Regions from separate parts of the Streptomyces sp. NPDC006384 genome, predicted to be linked through region 3. Evidence: riboswitches for the same ligand, from Rfam matches in the RefSeq annotation. Region 3 holds a riboswitch; each other region holds the start of a gene.
The links. A riboswitch is a leader RNA that binds a small molecule or an ion and turns the genes downstream of it on or off. The one in region 3 is predicted to bind thiamine pyrophosphate.

Region 1 (4,498 bases), on a different contig from region 3:
TGTGCATGCAGTTCGCCATCGACGGCGGCACATGGTGGCAGGGGCTGCTCCTCGGCCTCGTGGTCGCCGTCAGCGCCACCCTGGGCGACCTCGGCGAGTCCATGATCAAGCGGGACCTCGGCATCAAGGACATGGGCACGCTGCTGCCGGGCCACGGCGGCATCATGGACCGGCTGGACTCGCTCCTGCCGACGGCACCGGTGGTGTGGCTGCTGCTGGTGGTCTTCGTCGGGGCGGGCTGACCCGCTGCTCCGTCCGGCCTGTTCGAGAGGGACCCGTTGCGCCACAGGGCGCCGGGTCCCTCTTCGTACGTCCGGACGGTGGCGCCCCGGCGTGTCACGCGCTCCGTGTGCCGTACCAGCGCCACTCGGTGAGGCGTGGGCGATCGGGCAGGGCGGTGCGGCCCGTCGCCCACAGCAGGGTCTCCCATGCGTCGGGACCCATGGGGACATGAGGAAAGAGCCTCTTCAGGACCCGTTCGCACAGCTCCCTCGGCGGCGACCACTCCAGGTTCAGTCCCTGGCCGATGTCATGGGTGTGCACGAGGGTCTCGACGACGGCCATGGCGGCGAACCCCTCGGGGTCCGAGGGCCCGAAGACGTGGTGGGCGACGGTGTCCGAGGGGGCGGTGTGCAGGACGGACGCGAGCAGGCCACCGCACGCCTCCAGGACGGTCAGGATCCCTTCGAGGCCCGAGTCCCGCTCGACGAAGAAGACGTTGGCCGGCCCGCCGTCCCGGTCGCTGCTCGTCCTGAAGGGCAGCAGCGAGGACATCGGCGGCTTCGCGAGCCCGAACCTCGCGGCGTAGGTGAACAGGTCGTCGGCCAGGTGCTCGAGCGTCTCCCAGCACGTCCACTCGAGCGTTCCCGCCCTGGCGTCCAGGTCCCCGGGGTCCGCATGCCGCAGGGTCTCGACGGCCAGGCGGACGACCCGGCGCACATCCTCACCGTCGACCGCGGTGTCCGTTTCACACATGCCGAAGATCGTAACAATGCGTGTACATGCCGAACGGCCGGTCCGTCCCGGCATGCTTCCGCGCTGCCGCCGGAGGCCACCGACCGTCGCCGGCGGCGGCCATGACGGGCGACGGACGCAGGTCACCCGAGTGGATCTGCGACACTGGTCGAGTCATGCCTAAGCCCGGAGAACTCACATTCGTCGCCCCGCGCGGAGCCAAGAAGCCGCCGCGGCACCTCGCCGACCTCACGCCCGCCGAGCGCAAGGAGGCCGTCGCCGCGATCGGCGAGAAGCCGTTCCGCGCGAAGCAGCTCTCGCAGCACTACTTCGCGCGGTACGCCCACGACCCCGAGCAGTGGACGGACATCCCGGCCTCCTCGCGCGAGGGTCTCCGGGACGCGCTGCTGCCCGACCTGATGTCGGTCGTGCGGCATCTGTCGACCGACCAGGGCACCACCCGCAAGACGCTGTGGAAGCTGTTCGACGGGACGCTCGTCGAGTCCGTGCTCATGCGCTACCCGGACCGGGTGACCATGTGCATCAGCTCCCAGGCGGGCTGCGGCATGAACTGCCCCTTCTGCGCCACCGGGCAGGCCGGCCTGGACCGGAACCTGTCGACCGCCGAGATCGTGCACCAGATCGTCGACGGCATGCGGGCGCTCCGGGACGGCGAGGTCCCCGGCGGCCCCGCGCGGCTGAGCAACATCGTGTTCATGGGCATGGGCGAGCCCCTCGCCAACTACAACCGGGTCGTCGGAGCCATCCGCCGCCTCACCGACCCCGAGCCCGACGGGCTGGGGCTGTCCCAGCGCGGCATCACCGTCTCGACGGTCGGTCTGGTCCCCGCGATCCACCGGTTCGCCGACGAGGGCTTCAAGTGCCGCCTCGCCATCTCGCTGCACGCCCCCGACGACGAGCTGCGCGACACCCTCGTCCCCGTGAACACGCGGTGGAAGGTGCGCGAGGTGCTGGACGCGGGCTTCGAGTACGCCGCGAAGTCGGGGCGCCGGCTGTCCATCGAGTACGCGTTGATCCGCGACATCAACGACCAGGCGTGGCGCGGCGACCGGCTCGGACGGCTGCTCAAGGGCAAGCCGGTGCACGTCAACCTGATCCCGCTCAACCCGACGCCGGGCTCCAAGTGGACCGCCTCGCGGCCCGAGGACGAGAAGGCGTTCGTGGAGGCCATCGCGGCGCACGGTGTACCGGTGACCATCCGGGACACCCGTGGACAGGAGATCGACGGGGCGTGTGGTCAGCTCGCCGCGAGCGAGCGGTAACCTGACCGGCGTACAACTTCACATCCGACATCTTCATATTCCGACAGGGGAGCGCCACAGCGCTGAGAGTGCGGCACCGGCCGCAGACCCTCCGAACCTGGCCCAGGTCATTCTGGGTAGGGAGATCGGTCATCACTCGAGCTGTTGCGCCCTGCCCGGGATCCTCGTCAGAGGTCCCGGGCAGGGCCGCGTCTTCTCCTGGTCACCCAGGAGGAATCAGTGAGCATCACCAAGAAGGCCAGTGTCCTCGCCGTCGGGCTCGGGCTCGTCGGCGGGCTGACCGCCTGCGGGTCGTCGTCCGGCGGCGACGGCGACGGGTCCGGTTCGAAGACCGTGACCCTCGTCAGCCACGACTCGTGGGCCGCGTCCGAGAAGGTCATCGCGGACTTCGAGAAGAGCTCCGGCTACAAGGTCAGGGTCCTGGAGGACGGCGACGCCGGGCAGGCCGTCAACAAGGCCCTCCTGACCAAGGACAACCCGCAGGGCGACGTCTTCTTCGGCGTCGACAACACCCTGCTGTCCCGGGCCCTCGACAACGGGCTGTTCCAGCCGTACGAGCCCAAGGGCTCGGACACGCTCCTGCCCGAGTACCGGGCCGACCAGGGCAAGCACCGGGTCACGCCCGTCGACACCGGGGACATCTGCGTCAACTACGACAAGGCGTACTTCAGCGAGCACAAGCTGACCCCGCCCGACTCCTTCGACGACCTGACCAAGCCGGAGTACAAGAACCTCCTGGTCACCGAGGACGCCGGCAGTTCCTCGCCCGGGCTCGGTTTCCTGCTCGGCACCGCCGCCGAGTACGGGGACGAGGGCTGGCAGGACTACTGGAAGAAGCTGAAGGCCAACGGCGTCAAGGTCGTCGACAGCTGGGAGCAGGCGTACAACGAGGAGTTCTCCGGCTCGGCCGGCGGCAGGAAGGCGAAGGGCGACCGCCCGCTCGTCGTCTCCTACGCCTCCTCGCCGCCCGCCGAGGTCATCTACGCCGACCCGAAGCCGGACACCGCGCCCACGGGCGTCGCCGCCGGCACCTGCTTCCGCCAGGTCGAGTACGCGGGCCTGCTGAGCAACGCGAAGAACCCCGAGGGCGGCAAGGCGCTGCTGGACTTCCTGATCAGCAAGGAGTTCCAGGAGGACATGCCGCTGAACATGTTCGTGTACCCGGTGCGAAAGGAAGCCCAGGTCCCGCCGGAGTTCGCGAAGTACGGGCCGCAGGCCGAGGACCCGCGGACCATGGCCCCGGAGAAGATCGCCGACAACCGTGACCGGTGGGTCAAGTCGTGGACCTCGCTCCTCCTGAAGTGACCCAGGTGACCAAGTCCGCCGGGTCCGCCCGCGCCGCCGGCACCCGGCGGCGCGGGAACGCGGCGCGGCTCGCCCTGATGGCCGGCCCCGTCGCGTTCTTCGCGGTCTTCTTCGCCTACCCGGTCGCCGCGATCGTCGCGCGCGGACTGAAGGCCGACGGGACCTGGCAGCTCGGACGGGTCTGGGACGTCCTGGCCCAGCCCGACGTCCGGCACGTGCTGTGGTTCACCACCTGGCAGGCCCTCGCCTCCACCGCGCTCACCCTGCTGGTCGCCCTGCCCGGCGCCTACGTCTTCGCCCGCCTCGACTTCCCCGGCAAGCAACTGCTGCGGGCCGTGGTGACCGTGCCGTTCGTGCTGCCGACGGTCGTGGTGGGCACGGCGTTCCTGGCGCTCGTCGGACGCGGCGGGCTGCTCGACGAGCTGTGGGGCGTACGCCTGGACACCACGGTGTGGGCCATCCTGCTCGCGCACGTCTTCTTCAACTACGCCGTCGTCGTGCGCACCGTCGGCGGGCTGTGGGCACAGCTCGACCCGCGCCAGGAGGAGGCGGCGCGGATGCTCGGCGCCTCCCCCCTGCGGGCCTGGCGGCGGGTCACCCTGCCGGCGCTCGCGCCCGCCGTGGCCGCCGCCGCGCTGATGGTGTTCCTGTTCACCTTCACCTCCTTCGGCGTCGTCCAGATCCTCGGCGGGCCCGCCTTCTCCACCCTGGAGGTGGAGATCTACCGGCAGACCTCGCAGATCTTCGACCTGTCCACGGCCGCCGTGCTGACGCTGATCCAGTTCGCCGCGGTCTGCGCCGTCCTCGCCGTGCACGCCTGGACGGTACGGCGGCGCGAGAGCGCCCTGCGGCTGGTGGACGCCTCCCGCACCGCGCGCCGGCCGCGCGGGGCCGGACAGTGGACGCTGCTGGCGGGCGTCCTCGTCACCGTCGCCGTCCTCGTCGTGCTGCCGCTC
Region 2 (4,498 bases), on a different contig from region 3:
GGCCAGCACGGGCTCCAGGATGTCCAGCGCGGCCCGCGGCTGCAGCGCGCCGCGCTCGCGCAGCACGTCCCGCAGGGTGCAGCCGGCGATGTACTCCATCGCCAGGTAGACGTACGCCCCCTCGGCGCCCTGGTCGTAGACCTGGACGACGTTGGGATGGTCGAGCCGGGCCACCGACTTGGCCTCGCGGATGAAGCGCTCGACGAAGGCGGCGTCGGCCGCGAGCGCCGGGTGCATCACCTTCAGCGCGAGCACGCGGTCGAGGCGGGTGTCCACGGCCCGGTAGACCGTGGCCATCCCGCCGACCGCGATCCGCGCCTCGACGCGATACCGGCCGTCGAGCACCTGCCCGACCAGAGGGTCCTGAAGGGTCGTGTCCACGCAGGCGAGTGTACGAGCCGACGCGGACACCCCGCCGCCACGTCCGGCATCACAGCGGCACTCCGTACGCCCGGGCGAGCGCGCTCTCCCGGGCCCGGCGCCCCGTACCTAGAAGGCGGGCCGCTCCGGGTCCAGCACCGCCAACCCCTCTGCGGGGGACGACGCCTCGGCGAAATACCGCCGCGGGATCCGCCCCGCACGCCGGGCCAGCCGCCCCGCCTCCACCGCGTGCCGCATGCCCTCGGCCATGAGCACCGGCTCCTGCGCCCGCGTCACCGCCGAGGCCAGCATCACACCAGCGCACCCCAGCTCCATCGCCAGCGCCACGTCCGACGCCGTACCGGCCCCCGCGTCGAGGATCACCGGAACGCGCGCGCGCTCCACGATCAGCTCGAAGTTGTGCGGGTTGCGGATGCCGAGCCCCGAGCCGATCGGCGAGCCGAGCGGCATGACCGCCGCGCACCCGACGTCCTCCAGCTTCCGCGCGAGCACCGGGTCGTCGTTCGTGTACGGCAGCACGGTGAAGCCGTCGTCCACCAGCGTCTCCGCCGCGTCCAGCAGCTCGACGGGGTCCGGCAGCAGGGTGCGCTCGTCGGCGATGACCTCCAGCTTGACCAGGTCCGTGCCGAGGGCCTCGCGCGCCAGGCGGGCGGTGAGGACGGCCTCCCCGGCGGTGAAGCAGCCGGCCGTGTTCGGCAGCACCCCGATGCCGAGCCTCTCCAGCACCGACAGCACGGACCCGTGCACGGACGGGTCCACCCTGCGCATCGCGACGGTCGTCAGCTGTGTGCCGGACGCCACCAGCGCGCGCTCCAGCACGTCCAGGCTGGGCGCTCCGCCGGTGCCCATGATCAGGCGGGACGTGTAGGCCGTACCGCCGAGGACGAAGGGATCGTCGGCCATGGGTCAGCCTCCCTGGACGGCGGTGAGGACTTCGACGCGGTCGCCGTCGGACAGGGCCGTGGCGGGCCACTGCGCGCGCGGGACGACGGTCTCGTTCAGGGCGGCGGCCACTCCGGACGGCGCCGCGGTGAGCGTGCCCACCAGGGCGTCCAGGGCCGTGCCGGGAGCCACCTCGCGCGGCTCTCCGTTGACGGAGATCTTCATACGGTCTGCTCCGTGAGTGTCGCGGGGACGGCGCCGAAGCGCCGGGGGGTGAAGGGCCGGGCCTCGTCCGGGAGCTCCCCGGTGGTCAGCACGTGCGCCATGACGTCGCCGGTGACCGGGGTCAGCAGCACGCCGTTGCGGTGGTGCCCGGTGGCCAGCAGCAGCCCGTCCAGCTCCGTCGGGCCGAGCAGCGGGGCGTTGTCGGGGGAGCCGGGGCGCAGGCCCGCCAGGGTCTCCGTCAGCGGCAGCTCGGTGATGCCGGGGACCAGCTCGTGGGCGTCGCGCAGCAGCTCGTAGACGCCGCCCGCGGTCACCGTCGTGTCCCAGCCCAGCTCCTCGCTGGTGGCGCCGACGACCAGCTCGCCGTTCTCCCGGGGCACCAGGTAGAGGGGGTTGCCGCGCACCACGGCACGCACCGTCCGGCTCAGCAGCGGCCCGTGCGTCCGCGGCATGGCCAGCCGCAGCACCTGCCCCTTCACCGGCCGCACCGGCGGCCGCACGGCGTCCGGCACGCCCGCGAGGCGCCCGCTCAGGCTGCCGCCGGCCAGCACCACCCGCCCGGCCGTGAGCGCCGTGCCGTCGGCCGTGACGACGCCGGTCGCCCGGTCCCCGGCGACGGTGAGCCGCTCGGCCCGCGCCCGGTGGAGGACCACGCCCGCCCGCTCGCAGGCGGCCACCAGGGCGCCGGCCAGACGCCGGGGGTCGATCTGGTGGTCGCCGTCCACCCGCAGCCCCCCGCGCACGCCCGGCGCGAGCATCGGCTCCAGGCGTCGGCACTCGCGCCCCGTCAGCCACTCCGACTCCAGCCCCGAGCGCTCCTGCAGCGCGTGCAGCTCCCGCAGGTGGGCGCGGTCGTCGGCGTCCAGCGCGACGGCCAGGGTGCCGCAGCGGCGGTACCCGAGACCGTGGCCGGTGAGATCGGTCAGCTCGGCGGCGAACTCCGGATAGCGGCGGGCCGAGGCGAGGTTCAGCGCGAGCAGCGTCTGCTCACCGTGGTGCAGTTCCGTGACGGCGGCCAGCATCCCGGCCGCCACCCGGGCCGCGCCGCCGCCCGGGGCGGGGTCCACGAGGGCCGTGGCGAGCCCGCGCTGCGCGGACCGCCACGCCGTGACCAGGCCGATGATCCCGCCGCCCACGACGAGGACGTCCGGCGTGCGCGGTGACACGCGGGGTGACGACGGTGCGGATGCTGTGATCGGTGGGGACGACATGGGCGTCCAGCCCCTCCCTTCGCCGGCATGACCCGGATCAGGTTCGTACGGTCGGAGGCCGTTCAGCCTCCCTCTCAGCCCGGTGCGTCCGGGCTCCCGCGAGTGCTTTACGGTGGCCACCCTAGCCCGCAGCACTCCGAAGCCGTAAGGGAGCCTCCACCGTGGCCCGTTCGCTCGACGGTCTGGTCCTCGCCCCGGTCGCCGACCAGGCCCCCGGCCAGGTCGGCACCCGCACCCGGTTCACCTACCACGAACAGGACGGCGAGGTCTGGGCCGAGTACGCGGGCGGCGACGTCGTACGCGGCCGGCTGGTGGGCGTCCGCGAGGGCGACCGGCTCGACTTCCGGTACGTGCAGCTCAGGACCGACGGCGGCACCTCGTCCGGGCACTGCGTGTCGACGGTCGTCGACCTGCCCGACGGGCGGGTGCGCCTGGAGGAGACCTGGGAGTGGGAGTCGCGGGAGGGCAGCGGGACGAGCGTTGTGGAGGAGATCACCGCGTCCGGCGACTGACCCGCGATCCCCCGGACGCCTAAGGTGACCGGGTGAGCGAGCAGACACGGGAACGGACGGCGGACGCGGGATGCCGCGTGGTCGTCGTCGGCGCGGGCATGGCGGGCGTGCAGACCGCGGTGGCCCTGCGCGAACAGGGATTCACCGGCACCGTCACCCTGATCGGCGCCGAACCCCACCAGCCGTACGACCGCCCGCCGCTGTCCAAGGCCGTCCTGCTCGGCACCGCCGAGGGCTCCGCCTTCGACGTCGACTTCGAGGCGCTCGGCATCGGGCTGCGGCTCGGCTGCGAGGCACTGGGCGTCCGCCCCGGCGCGCACGTCCTGGACACATCCGCCGGGCCGGTGCCGTACGACCGCCTCGTCCTCGCGACCGGCGCCGAACCGCTCCGGCTGCCCGGCACCGAGGGCGTCCCCGGCGTGCACCTGCTGCGCACCCTGGACGACGCCGAGCGGCTGCGCCCCGTGCTCGCCCGGCAGCACGACATCGTGGTCGTCGGCGCGGGCTGGATCGGCGCCGAGTTCGCCACCGCGGCGCGCGAGGCGGGCTGCGCGGTGACCGTCGTGGAGGCCGCCGACCGGCCCCTCGCCGGTGCGCTGCCCGCCGAGGTCGCCGCCCCCATGTCCGCCTGGTACGCCGACGCGGGCGCCGTCCTGCGCACCGGCGCACGCGTGGAGCGCGTCGAGCCCGGGGGGCCGGGGGAGGCCGGTCACGTCGTCGTCCTCGACGACGGCACGCGGCTGCCGGCCGGCGCCGTCGTCGTCGGCATCGGGGCCCGGCCCGCCACCGCCTGGCTCGCCGGCTCCGGGATCGGGCTCGGCCCGCACGGCGAGGTCCTGGCCGACGACCGTCTGCGCACCTCGGCGCCGGACGTGTACGCGGTCGGCGACTGCGCGTCCTTCCCGTCCGGCCGGTACGGCGAGCGGCTGCTCGTCCACCACTGGGACAACGCCCTCCAGGGCCCGCGCACCGTCGCCGCGGGCATCGTCGGCGCCGCCGCCGGCGAGGTCCCGGCCGCCTACGACCCGGTGCCGTACTTCTGGTCCGAGCAGTTCGGCCGGTTCGTGCAGTACGCGGGTCACCACACGTCCGCCGACACCGTCCTGTGGCGCGGCGACCCCTCCGGTCCCGCCTGGTCCGTCTGCTGGCTGCGCGACGGCCGCCTGACCGCCCTGCTGGCGGTGGGCCGCCCGCGGGACCTGGCACAGGGCAGACGCCTGATCGAGGCGGGCGCGCGGATGGACCCGCGGCTGCTCGCCGACCCGGCCAGGCCGCTGAAGACGGCGA
Region 3 (4,498 bases):
GAGGCGCTGGCCGACCCGGACGCGGCGGCCGGCCTGCGCCGGGCCGGTCCCTCGGCCCCGGCCGGCCGGATGCCGCACCTCGGCTACGGCCGCCCGGGATTCACGAGCCCCGACGACGGCCGGCCCGGTGCGCGCCCGAGCTACTCGCGTCCGGACTACAGCAGCCCGGATTTCGGCGGCCCGGAGCACCGGCCCGAATAGCCGGCGGACCGGGCGGGCGTCCACGACCCGGAGGATGCCCGCCCGGCCGGCGGCGGGCATCCGGGCCGAGGGTCAGTCGGCCAGCGGGAGATACACCCGGTTGCCGCTCTCGGCGAACTCCCGCGACTTCTGGAGCATCCCCTCGGCGATCTCCTCGGGTGTCGCTCCCTCGGCCGCCGCGCCGCCGAACCGCTCGTTGATGTCCTGGCTGATCTTCATCGAGCAGAACTTCGGCCCGCACATCGAGCAGAAGTGGGCCGTCTTGGCGGGCTCGGCCGGCAGCGTCTCGTCATGGAACTCCCGGGCCGTGTCCGGGTCGAGGGCCAGGTTGAACTGGTCCTCCCACCGGAACTCGAAACGGGCGTCCGACAAGGCGTCGTCCCACTCCTGCGCCCCCGGATGTCCCTTGGCGAGATCGGCGGCGTGCGCGGCGATCTTGTAGGTGATGACGCCGGTCTTCACGTCGTCGCGGTTGGGCAGGCCCAGGTGCTCCTTGGGCGTGACGTAGCAGAGCATCGCCGTACCCCACCAAGCGATCATCGCGGCTCCGATGCCGGAGGTGATGTGGTCGTACGCCGGGGCGACGTCCGTCGTCAGCGGGCCGAGCGTATAGAACGGGGCTTCGTCGCAGATCTCCTGCTGAAGGTCGATGTTCTCCTTGATCTTGTGCATCGGGACATGGCCCGGGCCCTCGATCATGGTCTGCACATCGAAACGCCTGGCGATCCGGTTCAGTTCTCCGAGCGTGCGCAACTCGGCGAACTGCGCCTCGTCGTTGGCGTCCGCGATCGACCCCGGCCGCAGACCGTCTCCGAGGGAGTACGTGACGTCGTAGGCGGCGAGGATCTCGCAGAGCTCCTCGAAGTTCTCGTAGAGGAACGACTCCTTGTGGTGCGCCAGGCACCACGCCGCCATGATCGATCCGCCGCGCGAGACGATGCCGGTCTTGCGGTTCGCGGTCAGCGGCACATGGGCCAGGCGCACGCCGGCGTGGACCGTCATGTAGTCCACGCCCTGCTCGGCCTGCTCGATGACCGTGTCCTTGTAGATCTCCCAGGTCAGTTCCTCGGCCTTGCCGTCGACCTTCTCCAGGGCCTGGTAGAGCGGCACGGTGCCGATGGGGACGGGGGAGTTGCGCAGCACCCACTCGCGGGTGGTGTGGATGTTGCGGCCGGTGGACAGGTCCATGACCGTGTCGGCGCCCCAGCGGGTCGCCCAGGTCATCTTCTCGACCTCCTCCTCGATGGAGGACGTCACGGCCGAGTTGCCGATGTTGGCGTTGACCTTCACCAGGAACCGCTTGCCGATGATCATCGGCTCGGTCTCCGGATGGTTGACGTTGGCGGGCAGGACGGCCCGCCCCGCGGCGATCTCCTCGCGGACCACCTCCGGCGCGACGTTCTCCCGGATGGCCACGTACTCCATCTCGGGCGTGATCTCGCCCCGGCGCGCGTACGCGAGCTGTGTCACCGCCGCGCCGCTCCGGCTCCGGCGCGGCTGGCGCGGGCGCCCGGGGAAGACCGCGTCCAGATTGCGCAGTCCGCCGCGCGGAGAGGTGTGCTTGATGCCGTCGTCCTCGGGGCGGACGGGCCGGCCCGCGTACTCCTCCGTGTCGCCGCGGGCGATGATCCAGTTCTCCCGCAGCGGCGGCAGTCCCCTGCGGACGTCGGTCTCGACGAGCGGGTCCGTGTACGGGCCCGACGTGTCGTAGAGGGTGACCGACTTCCCGTTGGTGAGATGCACCTGACGGACCGGCACCCGCAGGCCGGGGCGCGATCCCTCGACGTACGCCTTGTGCCAGCCGATGGACTTCCCGGCCTCCGCGGTTTCCGCGGTTTCCGCCTCGGCGGCGTCCTGCGTGGAGGCAGACATGCGTGCGTCCTCGATGGTCATGAGACCTACTCCCTACGCCGGCATTACCCGGTAACAGGTTCGGCGGTCGACGCAGCGGTTTCCGTCCGCCGACGCTTCGTGGGAAAGATCACCCTGCTGTGGTGATGTTTCCCGTGAAACATCGCTGGGACGGAGGTCAGCGCCCTCTCAGCCCGGTGCTCCGAGCTCCCGCGTGTACAAAGGTGCCTCCACGCTAGCGTCAATTCGGGCGCGGTGAACAGAGGGCCCCTCACGTTCTTGCGATGATCGGGCGGTGACCACGACCCAGCATCCTCCCTACCCACCGCACGAACCCCCTCGTGGCCCGGGCGCCGCGACAGGCGACGGCCGGGTGCGCGCCCAGGGCCCCGGCGGCGCACACGGAGCGGAGGAAAGACAGGAAACGGATCACGCGTACAGCCCTGCCGACGGACACGGCCCCGGGCTCGGCCCCGGCGGAAACGGTGGGCACAGAGGGCACGGTGGCGGTGGCGGACACGGCGGCGGTGGCGGGCACGCGCATTCGCACGGCCACGGCCACGGGCCCGCGACACCCGTGTCCCAGCATCTGCGGAAGGTGATCGCGGCCGTCCTCATCCCGTTCGCCGCGGCGGTGGTCGTCGGGCTCGCCGTGCTCTGGCCGGGCGGCGCACCCCCGCACGAACGGACCGGGGTCGGTTTCGACCGGCAGACGCAGCAGGCGACGGTCACCGAGGTGGTGAGGCTGAGCTGCAAGTCCGTCAACGCCTCGGGCGTTCCTCCGACCGGCGACACCTCCACCGCCGAGGGCTCCTCCGCCGTGCAGCAGGCGAACGGTGACTGCAAGCGGGCGACGATCCGCGTCGACACCGGCAAGGACAAGGGCCGCACGTTCGAGGAGATCGTGCAGCCGGACCAGACACGGCAGTTGCACGAGGGCCAGAAGGTCGTGGTCGCCTACGAGCCCTCCGCTCCCGAGGACCTGCAGTACTCGGTGGCCGACATCAACCGCCGGCTGCCCCTGGGTCTGCTCGCCGGCATCTTCGCGCTCGCCGTCGTGGCCGTCGGACGGCTGCGGGGTCTCATGGCCCTGGTCTCACTGGCCATCAGCTTCCTCCTGCTCAACTTCTTCATCCTGCCCGCCGTCCTGCAGGGCTCCAACCCCCTGCTCGTAGCGGTGATCGGCTCGAGCGCGATCATGCTGATCGCTCTGTATCTGTGCCATGGTCTGTCGGCGCGGACGTCGGTGGCGGTGCTCGGCACCCTGGTCTCGCTGCTGCTGATCGGTGTCCTCGGCTCACTGTTCATCGGCTGGGCGGCGCTCACCGGCAACACCGACGACAACACCGGTCTGATCCACGGCCTGTACCCGTCGATCGACATGAGCGGTCTGTTGCTCGCCGGGGTCATCATCGGTTCGCTCGGCGTCCTCGACGACGTGACGGTGACCCAGACCTCCGCGGTGTGGGAGTTGCACGAGGCCAACCCGACGATGGGCTGGCGCGGCCTGTACCGGGCCGGCATCCGCATCGGGCGCGACCACATCGCCTCGGTCGTCAACACGCTCGTCCTCGCCTATGCGGGCGCCGCGCTGCCGCTGCTGCTGCTCTTCTCGATCGCGCAGAGCGGCGTGGGAACGGTGGCGAACAGCGAGCTGGTCGCGGAGGAGATCGTGCGCACGCTGGTGGGCTCGATCGGTCTGGTGGCCTCCGTGCCGGTCACCACGGCTCTCGCGGCGCTGGTGGTCTCGGCCGACCGGCCGGTGGCGCGGAACTCCGCGGCGGCGCCGGGGAGCGGGCCGGCTCCCGCGCGCGGAGGACGGGGCCGTCGTCGCAAGCGCTGACCGGTACTCGTCGCAAGTGCTGGCCGGTACGGGCGGGCCCGGGTGCCGCAGGTGGCCGACACCGCGAAGAACCGTTCCTGCACAAGCCGGTGTCGCTGCCACAGCGCTGCCCGGCAGCACAGGGCCGCCCGGCGGGTCAGCCCGCGCTCTGTTCCTCCGCCAGAATGCGGTCCAGTGCCTCGTCGAGATGGGCGTCGAAGTCGGCGAGCGCGCCTTCCTGCCCCAGCGGCACCAGCTTGTCGGTCCGGTCGAGGAACGCCACGAGGGGCGCCGCCGAGGAACGGAACAGCGCCTGGTCGCTGCCGACCTGCAGACGGATCAGCACTTCGGCCAGCGGCTCGGGCTCGACGGGAGCGATGCGCACGTCACCGTCACCACACGGCATGCCCACCCCGTCGACGAGCAGCTCCCGGCCGAATGCCCAGGTGACCGGGGCGTCTCCCGGCAGATGGAACGTCAGCCGCACCGCATAGGGATCACAGGTCTGGTAGCGCAACTCCACCGGAATGCGGAAGGAGAGCTCCTCGGACACGAGAAAGCTCATCATGACCTCTGCCTGTACGGACTCGCCCATCGCCTACCCCGTCATTCGCCGTCGACTGT

Region 1: linked by a shared signal. The riboswitch ahead of ACFYOJ_RS23200 (thiamine ABC transporter substrate-binding protein) and the one ahead of thiC (phosphomethylpyrimidine synthase ThiC) in region 3 are both predicted to bind thiamine pyrophosphate.
Region 2: linked by a shared signal. The riboswitch ahead of thiO (glycine oxidase ThiO) and the one ahead of thiC (phosphomethylpyrimidine synthase ThiC) in region 3 are both predicted to bind thiamine pyrophosphate.

The regions. Positions count from the first base shown of each region.
Region 1 covers NZ_JBIAHR010000017.1:66,108-70,605, forward strand. Annotated here, with positions in the region: gene ACFYOJ_RS23185 (phosphatidate cytidylyltransferase) at 1-242, shown strand, start outside; gene ACFYOJ_RS23190 (DinB family protein) at 337-975, opposite strand; gene rlmN (23S rRNA (adenine(2503)-C(2))-methyltransferase RlmN) at 1,131-2,237, shown strand; TPP riboswitch at 2,273-2,378, shown strand; gene ACFYOJ_RS23200 (thiamine ABC transporter substrate-binding protein) at 2,457-3,542, shown strand; gene ACFYOJ_RS23205 (iron ABC transporter permease) at 3,620-4,498, shown strand, end outside.
Region 2 covers NZ_JBIAHR010000004.1:172,973-177,470, reverse strand. Annotated here, with positions in the region: gene pknB (Stk1 family PASTA domain-containing Ser/Thr kinase) at 1-381, opposite strand, end outside; gene ACFYOJ_RS06790 (thiazole synthase) at 490-1,284, opposite strand; gene thiS (sulfur carrier protein ThiS) at 1,288-1,488, opposite strand; gene thiO (glycine oxidase ThiO) at 1,485-2,699, opposite strand; TPP riboswitch at 2,697-2,809, opposite strand; gene ACFYOJ_RS06775 (hypothetical protein) at 2,861-3,211, shown strand; gene ACFYOJ_RS06770 (FAD-dependent oxidoreductase) at 3,244-4,498, shown strand, end outside.
Region 3 covers NZ_JBIAHR010000020.1:55,708-60,205, forward strand. Annotated here, with positions in the region: gene ACFYOJ_RS25285 (hypothetical protein) at 1-201, shown strand, start outside; gene thiC (phosphomethylpyrimidine synthase ThiC) at 274-2,094, opposite strand; TPP riboswitch at 2,087-2,276, opposite strand; gene ACFYOJ_RS25295 (YibE/F family protein) at 2,348-3,895, shown strand; gene ACFYOJ_RS25300 (SsgA family sporulation/cell division regulator) at 4,032-4,469, opposite strand.